Regions from separate parts of the Aerococcus tenax genome, predicted to be linked through region 2. Evidence: a T-box and tRNA genes for the amino acid it is inferred to sense, from the RefSeq annotation. Region 2 holds a T-box; the other holds one or more tRNA genes.
What was found. The T-box of region 2 lies ahead of serS (serine--tRNA ligase). A T-box ahead of a tRNA ligase gene usually reads a tRNA of that ligase, here a tRNA-Ser.
Positions count from the first base shown of each region.

Region 1: it has a tRNA-Ser gene. The T-box ahead of serS (serine--tRNA ligase) is inferred to sense a tRNA for this amino acid. The anticodon was not compared.

Region 1 covers NZ_CP127382.2:697,507-701,935, reverse strand. Annotated here, with positions in the region: gene mutS (DNA mismatch repair protein MutS) at 1-1,705, opposite strand, end outside; gene DBT50_RS03235 (histidine phosphatase family protein) at 1,832-2,458, shown strand; tRNA gene DBT50_RS03230 (tRNA-Ser) at 2,490-2,577, shown strand; partial or broken gene DBT50_RS03220 (hypothetical protein) at 3,258-3,440, opposite strand; gene DBT50_RS03215 (hypothetical protein) at 3,466-3,627, opposite strand; gene DBT50_RS03210 (hypothetical protein) at 3,660-3,827, opposite strand.
Region 2 covers NZ_CP127382.2:1,995,575-2,000,003, forward strand. Annotated here, with positions in the region: gene msrA (peptide-methionine (S)-S-oxide reductase MsrA) at 1-88, opposite strand, end outside; gene serS (serine--tRNA ligase) at 283-1,581, opposite strand; T-box leader at 1,689-1,906, opposite strand; gene DBT50_RS09225 (dicarboxylate/amino acid:cation symporter) at 2,004-3,230, opposite strand; gene guaD (guanine deaminase) at 3,600-4,429, shown strand, end outside.

The DNA.
Region 1 (4,429 bases), 790 kb from region 2:
GCACATACTGATTTTGTTCGCTAATTTCCGCTAGGGACTGGATCACGTCCACCTGGGCAATAGCCTGGGCGATGGCTTGTAGGTCTTTTTGGTAGACTTTTACCTTTTCTCTCACCCCAAGGAAAAGCTCATATTCCAGGTCAACTGATTTTTCCTGAGCTTCCAAGATCCGATATTCCATCTCTTTTAATTCAGGGGTAATAAAACGCTCCGCATTGGTCAGGGTTTGCTTTCTCTCATAACGCCCTTCTGGTAAAAGATGGAGGTTGGCCTTGGTTACCTCGATATAATAACCAAAGACCTTATTATAGCCAATTTTTAAAGATTTAATCCCGGTCGCTTCACGCTCCTTGGCTTGCAGGTTAGCAATCCATTCTGATCCGTGGCGAATCGCCTGACGATAGTCATCCAGCTGATCACTAAAGCCATCCCTAATAATGCCACCTTCAGTAATCGATATATTAGCTTCCGGATCAATAGCGCTTTCAATGGTTTTAACCACTTCTGGTAGGGCTGCCAGGCTGTTAAGAAGCTTGGTCCAAACGCCAGTCTCTTGATTGTCACTTTGATTACCTTGGATAGCTTGTAAATTTTCAGAGACTTGGGGAACCTTTTTCAAGGAATTCATCAATTGCAGGAGCTCGCGGGCATTGACCTGTCCCATTGAGATCTTAGCCACTAAGCGCTCTAAATCGTAGACCCCAGAGAGATTTTCTTGGATATTGCGCCGTTCAAAGAAGGCGTCGATCAAGGATTCTACTTGGTCTAAGCGCTCTTCAATCGTTGCTTGGATAATAAGAGGCCGGTCCAGCCACTGTCTTAGCAAACGTCCGCCCATGGCGGTTTTAGTCTCATCGAGAAAATGCAGTAAACTTCCTGAACGTTTCTGAGTTCGAATGGATTCGGTTAATTCTAAATTGCGTTTAGCAAAATAGTCCATATGCAAGTAATAGTCTAACTCATAGGATTCCGCTTGGCGCCAGTGGTTAACCATACGAAACTGAGTGCTATAAACATAAGCCATCAAAACGCGCAAAGCATTAAGCTCGATGCTATGCTTAATATTTTGAGTAATTTTTTCAAAGGCGCTTTCCGGCAACTGATCGAGGGTTTTCTGATTAATATAGGAAGTGGTAAAAGGAAAGAGCTGCTCGAGTTGGGCCAAGTCATCTTCGCTCAGTTCATGATAAAAGACGACTTCCTTGGCTTGAATTTGTGAGAATTCTGTTAACAGCATTTCAAATGAATCCATATGGGTCACTTTCAGCTCGCCTGTTGAAATATCAGTATAAGCTAAAGCATAGGGGCCTTCTTGATGTATAATCGCACAAATAAAGACATTTTCCTTATCGCTAGAATTGTAATAAGTCCCCGGGGTAATCACCTTGATTACCTGGCGGTCTACCATACCCTTGGCTTGCTTAGGATCTTCCATTTGTTCAGCGATGGCTACCTTATAGCCTTGATTAACTAGGGTTTTCACATATTCGTCCGCTGAATGATAGGGAACACCACACATGGGGATGGGATCATCCGCATTCCGATTTCGACTCGTTAGGGTTATTTCTAATATCTGTGCCGCTTTTTTGGCGTCATCATCAAACATTTCATAAAAATCGCCCAGCCTAAAAAATAAAAAGGCATCGGGATATTGATCTTTGATCTGATAGTATTGCTCCATCATTGGTGTTTTTTTCTTCGCCATTGTTTACATCCTTTAATCTTAACTTTTTACAATCTTATCTATTCTAACACAGAAAAGCAAAGGGTGAAATTCACAGCTTTAATAATTCGTGATAGAATAAAAGCTAAAAAAGGAAAGGAATTAATCATGTTAAAGCACTTATATCTCATGCGCCACGGCGAAACGGAATTTAATTTGGAGAACCGCGTACAGGGCTGGTGTGATTCCCCTTTAACTGAAAAAGGCATCCGACAAGCCGAGCTGGCTAGAGATATGCTTAGGGAACGGAAAATCACTTTTACCCATGGCTACAGCTCACCGCTTGATCGGGCAATTACGACTCTAAAACACGCTATTCCTAATCCCATGCCCACAGAAACAGTCACCGGTTTGAAGGAATGGGGCTTTGGTTCACTAGAAGGGCAATCTCGCGACCTCATGCCTAAACCTCTCTCAGCCCCCAAAACGGATGATTACTATTGTCAATATGGTGGTGAAAGAGCTAGCGAAGTCTGTCAACGCATTAACCATAGCCTCCAAGCCATCATGACAAAAGAGGATAGCCAGCAAGTCTTAGCGGTCGCTCATGGGGCTGTCATCTACCAATTTGTAAAAGACTTCCTCCCTGACCCGGTTGCTGGTATCGGCAACTGCGAAATCTTTCACTTTGTTTACGATTTCAACACCTTCACCTTTATAGAAAATATGAAGCCTTATCGGGAGATGTCCGTGTCTGGTGAAAATTTATTTGCAAAATCGGACAAAACGTTATAAGATATACTTTGTTGCTAACTTAGTTTAGCCGGGAGAAGTAGCGAAGAGGCCGTAACGCGCTTGACTCGAAATCAAGTTGTCGGGAAACCGGCACGTGGGTTCGAATCCCACCTTCTCCGTAAATAGCTTTTTTCTATTATTAATAGGTGTCAAAAACAGCGATATAACAAGGTTTTTAAAAAAGTTGATAACAGATGAAAACGCCTAATATTGCGACTGGATTCGCAAAATATTGCGCAAAATTCTCACTATCCCTATAGCTGAATTAGCAAGTCAAAGCTCTTAATTTAAGGGCTTTTTTTATTTGCCTTTTATTGGCTGCTGGGCTGATTTAATAAACCTAAGATATATTTATACCCCCTAAGGCTAAAAACGCCTGTAGGGGTCTATATTTAAGTCTGAGGGTATGTTTTGATCAACATAAAATAAAGCGGCTGCCTAATTGCCCTATTGGGTGCTCTGAGAAAACAAGGGGGTGCTTATTTTAATCCCCCCTATGCTTCTACAATTATGTTCCTATTCTTGAAAGCTTTTTCGCACGATTTTCTCACGATTAAATGCTTTTATATCAAGGCTTTTAGCTGTTTTTGCACGATTGTTGGCACAAAAAAACCACCGTTCACACCTGCGGTGGTTACTTACTTAAATATTTTTTCATATACTCTTCAACTTTTTTTAATCGTTCTTCTACAACTTTACGATCCTCTTCGGTTTCTGGCTGTAAGCTTTCTGCATTATACCTTGCTTGAATGATCGCACCGACTTCTTCATCTGTAAGTTTGTTAACGTCTTCCCTGGCTTTCTCTATAATTTGAAACTTTTTGGGATTATATAAGTAATCTTCCCCCGTATCGTCAATCACTCTAATGAAACCCGCTTCATAGCCTAAAGCCTCATATATTTTATTCTTTGTTAGGGAAACGCCTTGGGATCGGCCTATGTATTTAACTTTTTTAGGTGAGTCAAAATTATCTATTATCATTGTCGGTCTCCTAATAAAACGCTAGTTAATCCCTTAGGTGCTTATTTATGTACTCATCAATTTCTTTTATACGCTCTTGGGCAATCTTTCGGTCTTCTTCTGTTCTTAGCGGACGGGATTCAGATTCTATTCTTACCCTATAGGCTTCTTCTAGCTCCTGTCTGGTCGGTTTGCTATTGTTTTCCATAGTCTCTTTTACTCCTACCTTGTGAGTGGTGATTAGCTACTTTGTTGCTGTAACTTTTTAACCATTTCTTTTAATTTTTGTTTTCGTTCAGCGGCCAACTTGCGTTGTTCCTCCGTTTCTGGTCTACGGCTTTCTGATTTAATTCTAGCTATGTATTCTTCTTCTAGCTCTTGCCTAGTTAGTTTATTAGGGTCTTCCATGGTGTCTTACTCCTTATTCTGTCAGTAACTTATTTAAATTGGGCCAAGTCTGGGATTTCTTTATCAAATAATTCTTTTTCCCTGTCCGTTACTTGTCGGGGTAGTCAGGCAAAAAAATATAAACGCTTTCTATAAAAATGGTTTGATCATCTTCTAGCATAGCTTTTTCCCTTTTCTTGTTCATATATTTTCCATAAGAAAATTTGTGCAATAGACGGCTGAAGTCCGGCCGGCCATGGGGTGGGGGAGGTATCCCCCCACCTACTGAGTCAGCCGCTCATAGAATTTTATAAAAAATATTTCTAAAGTTATCACTTATTAATAAATAAAAAAATAATTTATTTTTTATCTTTTTTATTTTAATTATTACTTTACCTTGAAGCTTAGCTAGCATAGGTTCACGCATTGACCTCGCTGCGGTTCAACTCTTAATTAGACTGAACAACTATTTACTTTATTATATCTAAATCTTTATCAGTGTTCCAAGTGATCATTGATTAGATTAATCGATCATAGTTATTAATATTAGCAGCAGCACTTACTTATCTATTACTTTCCTAATCGTCCGCCTATCAGTCAATAGCTTTATGCTTTGCTGTGAA
Region 2 (4,429 bases):
CGACTTTTAAAATCCCCGGCATGGTCTCAAAAGGTTGCACCATGCACCAAAAACAGCCCCCGGCAAAAGTAGCTAATGCTTGACTCATCCTTAGTCCTTCTTTCTATACTTTAGTCTTTCAAACATGACTCATTGTAAAGACTGATAAAGGCAAAAACAAGACTTTTGCTTGGCAGGACGGATGACTTGACTAAAAAACAGCTCCCCCAACTATGATGATTGAGAAAGCTGTTTCGTATTAGTTAAACAATTTCATTTTATGAGCATTCGCTCTTAATCTTCTTAATTTAAGCCACGAGCATTTTCCTTGGTAATTTTATCTACCCCACCCATGTAAGGAACGAGGACTTCTGGAATGGTAATGGAACCATCGGCGTTTTGCCCGTTTTCTAAGACCGCAGCCACCGTCCGACCCACGGCTAAACCAGAACCGTTTAAGGTGTGAGCCAGTTGGGTCTTGCCATCGACATCCCGGTAACGGACTTGGGCCCGGCGTGCTTGGAAGTCCACACAGTTGGAGCAGGAAGAAATTTCCCGGTAAGTATTTTGGGCGGGCATCCAAACTTCGATGTCATAGGTCTTGGCTGCTGAGAAGCCCATATCCCCAGTACAGAGGACAATGCGGCGGTAAGGTAAACCAAGTAAGTCGAGAATGTTTTCCGCATTTTCGGTCATGGCTTCCAGTTCATCGAAGGATTGGTCTGGAGTCGCTACTTTAACCATTTCTACCTTTTGGAATTGGTGCATACGGATCAAGCCCCGGGTGTCCCGTCCCGCTGAACCGGCTTCAGAACGGAAACAAGGTGAGAGGGCAGTTACTCGGATAGGCAGGTCTTCTTCCTTCAAGATTTCCTTAGCAAAGTAGTTGGTTAAAGGCACTTCTGCGGTAGGAATCAAGGTCAGGTCTTGGTCTTCGTTAGTGATTTGGTAAACGTCTTCGGTAAACTTAGGGAATTGTCCGGTCCCGTACATGGCTTGGTCGTTGACCAAGAAAGGCGTAATCATTTCCATGTAGCCTTCTTTTTGGTGTTGGTCCAACATGAAGTTATACAAAGCCCGTTCCAAACGTGCGCCCAGACCCTTATAGTAGACAAAACGTGAGCCGGACACCTTGGCCCCTGCATCCCAGTCCAGGATATCTAAATCTTCGGCTAAGTCCCAGTGGGCTTTGACTTCAAAGTCGAATTCAGGCGTCTCGCCATGGCGGTGGATTTCCACGTTCTCATCTTCGTCTTCACCGACTGGTACCCCTTCAGCAGGAAGGTTAGGAATCCGGGCGAGGATATCATGTTCTTCTTGGTCAAGTTTAGCTAAGTCACTATCCAAAGCCTTAATCTTGGTGCCCAAGGCCTTCATTTCTTGGATCTTGTCATCGGCATTTTCCTTATTACGCTTGAGTTGACCAATGGCTTCAGAAGCGATATTCCGTTCTTTTTTCAAATTTTCCGCTTCGACAATCACTTGGCGGCGTTTTTGGTCCAGGTCGCGTAAGTGTTCTAGAGTTTCCTTCTCCACTCCGCGGCCCTTCAAAGCCTCAGCCACTTGGTCAAAATTATCCCGTAATAAACGTACATCAATCATTACAAATCCTCATTTCTTTTAAACTTTTTCATTATTACTTTATTAATATTGGCGAATGCTCATTAACACTATTTGAGCAAAAAGAAAAACCATCCCGCCCTCTCAATCAAAGGGACGAAATGGTCATCATTCTGCGCGGTACCACCCTGCTTCAAGGCAAAATATGCCTTACACTTACAAATAACGGTTTGTGCCGGCGCTACTTCCTTAATACTAAGTCGTAGGCAGTCCTTGTGTGGATTCACCCAGGTCCCCTGTCCATTCTCACCCACCATGGACTCGCTAAAAAGTTTCCTAAGCTACTAGTCACAAGCATCACTTGGTCTATAAATAAAGTCATCTCCGACTTTATTGGAGTCAAACTCCAAAGTTATCTTTATTTTAAGAAGAAAAGCTGACCTTGTCAAATGGGATTTTCCTAGCTAAGCCAGATCAGAGCTTTCCGTCTCATTTTGCTTAATGTAATTATGGTAAATCTTATCGATAAAGACCGCAATGGCGTTATCTCCGGAAATATTGGCCGCGGTCCCAAAGGAATCCTGGGTCAAGTGGAGGGAGATCATGATTTGTTGCATGCCAGGGTCAACAATCCCCACCATTGGTAAGAAAGGCAAGGCCGACATAATCGCGCCCCCAGGGGTTCCCGGTGCCGCCACCATGCAGACGCCCAAGGTGAGTATGAAGCCTAAAACCATGGTGAGGTTGTGGGGCATGCCGTAAATTAACAAGAGCGCCGTGGCATTGGCCGTAATGGTAACCATAGACCCGGTCAAATGAATAGTGGCACAGAGGGGCACGACAAAGTTGGCAATGTCTTTAGAAACCTCATTTTTAGCCGCTGACTTCAAGTTGACGGGAATGGTCGCAGCGGAGGACTGGGTCCCAATCGCGGTCATATAGGCCGGGATTTGGTTTTTCATCAGTTCCCAAGGATTCTTGCCGGCGTAGGTCCCAAATAAAATAAAGAGAAAAGCCACATAGAGGATCTGTAAAAGAATCACGCAGATAAAGACCTTCCAAAAGACCGAAATAATGGCAAAAACCGAGCCACTATAGGACAGGTTACTAATATTACAGAAAATATGGATCGGTAATAAGGGTACCACAATTTTGGCCAGGACTTGGCTAATAATCCCGCCAAAGTCGCTAAAACCCTCATAAAGCACCTGGCCACGACCGTGTTGACGGAGCCAGTAGATCCCCAGGCCCATCATAAAGGCAAAAATAATCGCCCCCGTCACGTCGAAGAAGGGTTCGATCGGAATCACAAAGAGTGGTTCCAGACTGGGCGCAGTTTGGCTTAAGCGTTCAACCAAACTTTCACTGATAAAGAAAGGAAAGATCTGGCTGGCCATCAAATAGGCCAAAAATCCGCCGACGATAGTCGATAAATACGAGGTCAAGACCGTAATCCCGAGTAGCTTACCCGCTCCTTGACCCAGGTCAGCAATCCCTTGGACCACAAAACCAATAATCATAAAGGGAATCACAAAGCTTAAGAAGCTAGAAAAAATTCCGGTAAAAGTAACACAGAGCCGGAAAAACCACTCCGGTACCAAACTTAACTGTCCGACAATAATACCTAAAATAATTGCTAATAATATTCGGGGAACGAGGCCAATTTTCCTTTTTTCAAGTACTCTTGCCATCCTTTCCCACCTCCATTTCATTTTCTTATCATGGCATTCTAATAATATTAGCAAAAAGTGATCACTTTGTAAAATCAACTTAACCGCACGATTCGATAAAAAATAACCCATAAAAGGCCAAGCCTGACTAGAGACTAGACTTGGGTGATTTTTTACAGGTGTTTTAGGAAAAGTCCCTAACACTGGTATTTTCCGGATAATTTTAAATTACACTTGATTTATATTCGTGTTTTGTTAGAATAAAACTGTTGTTTGGCGCACAAAAGACCAAATATCAAGCATTTTGTGAATAATAATCACTCTGAACACTATCAATATTCGCTTATTGCCTCAAGTGATAAGCGGCAGAATAGAAAGGATATTTAATCGATGACCCAGTATTTCCAAGGTGACCTCTTCCATACCCCTGTTTACGGCCAGTTAGACTATGTCTCCCAAGCCCTGATCACGGTGGATGATAACGGTAAAATCGACCAAGTCTACCGCCAAGAGGACCCCGCTTACAGTGAAATGGTCAAGCAAGCCCAAGAATCTACTGACTTTGTTCGTTTAGAGGCCGGTCAATACTTCCTGCCTGGTCTAGTGGACCTCCATATTCACGCTCCCCAATGGCCCCAAGCCGGGATTGCTTTGGATGAGCCCCTCAATGTCTGGTTGGATGAGTGCACCTTCCCCTTAGAGGCCAAGTACGCCGATCTGGACTTCGCCCGGGCGGTTTACACCGACCTCGTCCAACAGCTACTAGCCCGAGGCACCACAACTGGGCTCTATTTTGCCTCTGCCCACTTAGAATCCTCCTATGAATTGGCTAAAATCTGCGCCCAAGCGGGTCAACGTGGCTTAGTCGGTAAGGTGGTCATGGATGATCCCGAAGCCAACCCAGACTTTTACCGGGATGCCTCGACTGACCAAGCCCTCAAGGATACCGAAACCTTTATTCAAAAAGTCCGTCAACTCGGCAAAGATTACAAGCAAGGTGTCTATCCGGTCGTTACCCCGCGTTTTGTTCCTAGTTGTACTGATGATGCCTTAGCCGGATTGGGCGAATTAGCGCAAAAATACCAGGCTCATGTTCAATCCCACTGCAGCGAAGGTCAATGGGAGCACGACTTTGTCATGGAACGCTTCCAAGGTAAACGCGACACCGAGGTCTTACGCGATTTTGGCCTCTTAGGACCTAAGTCAGTTATGGCCCACTG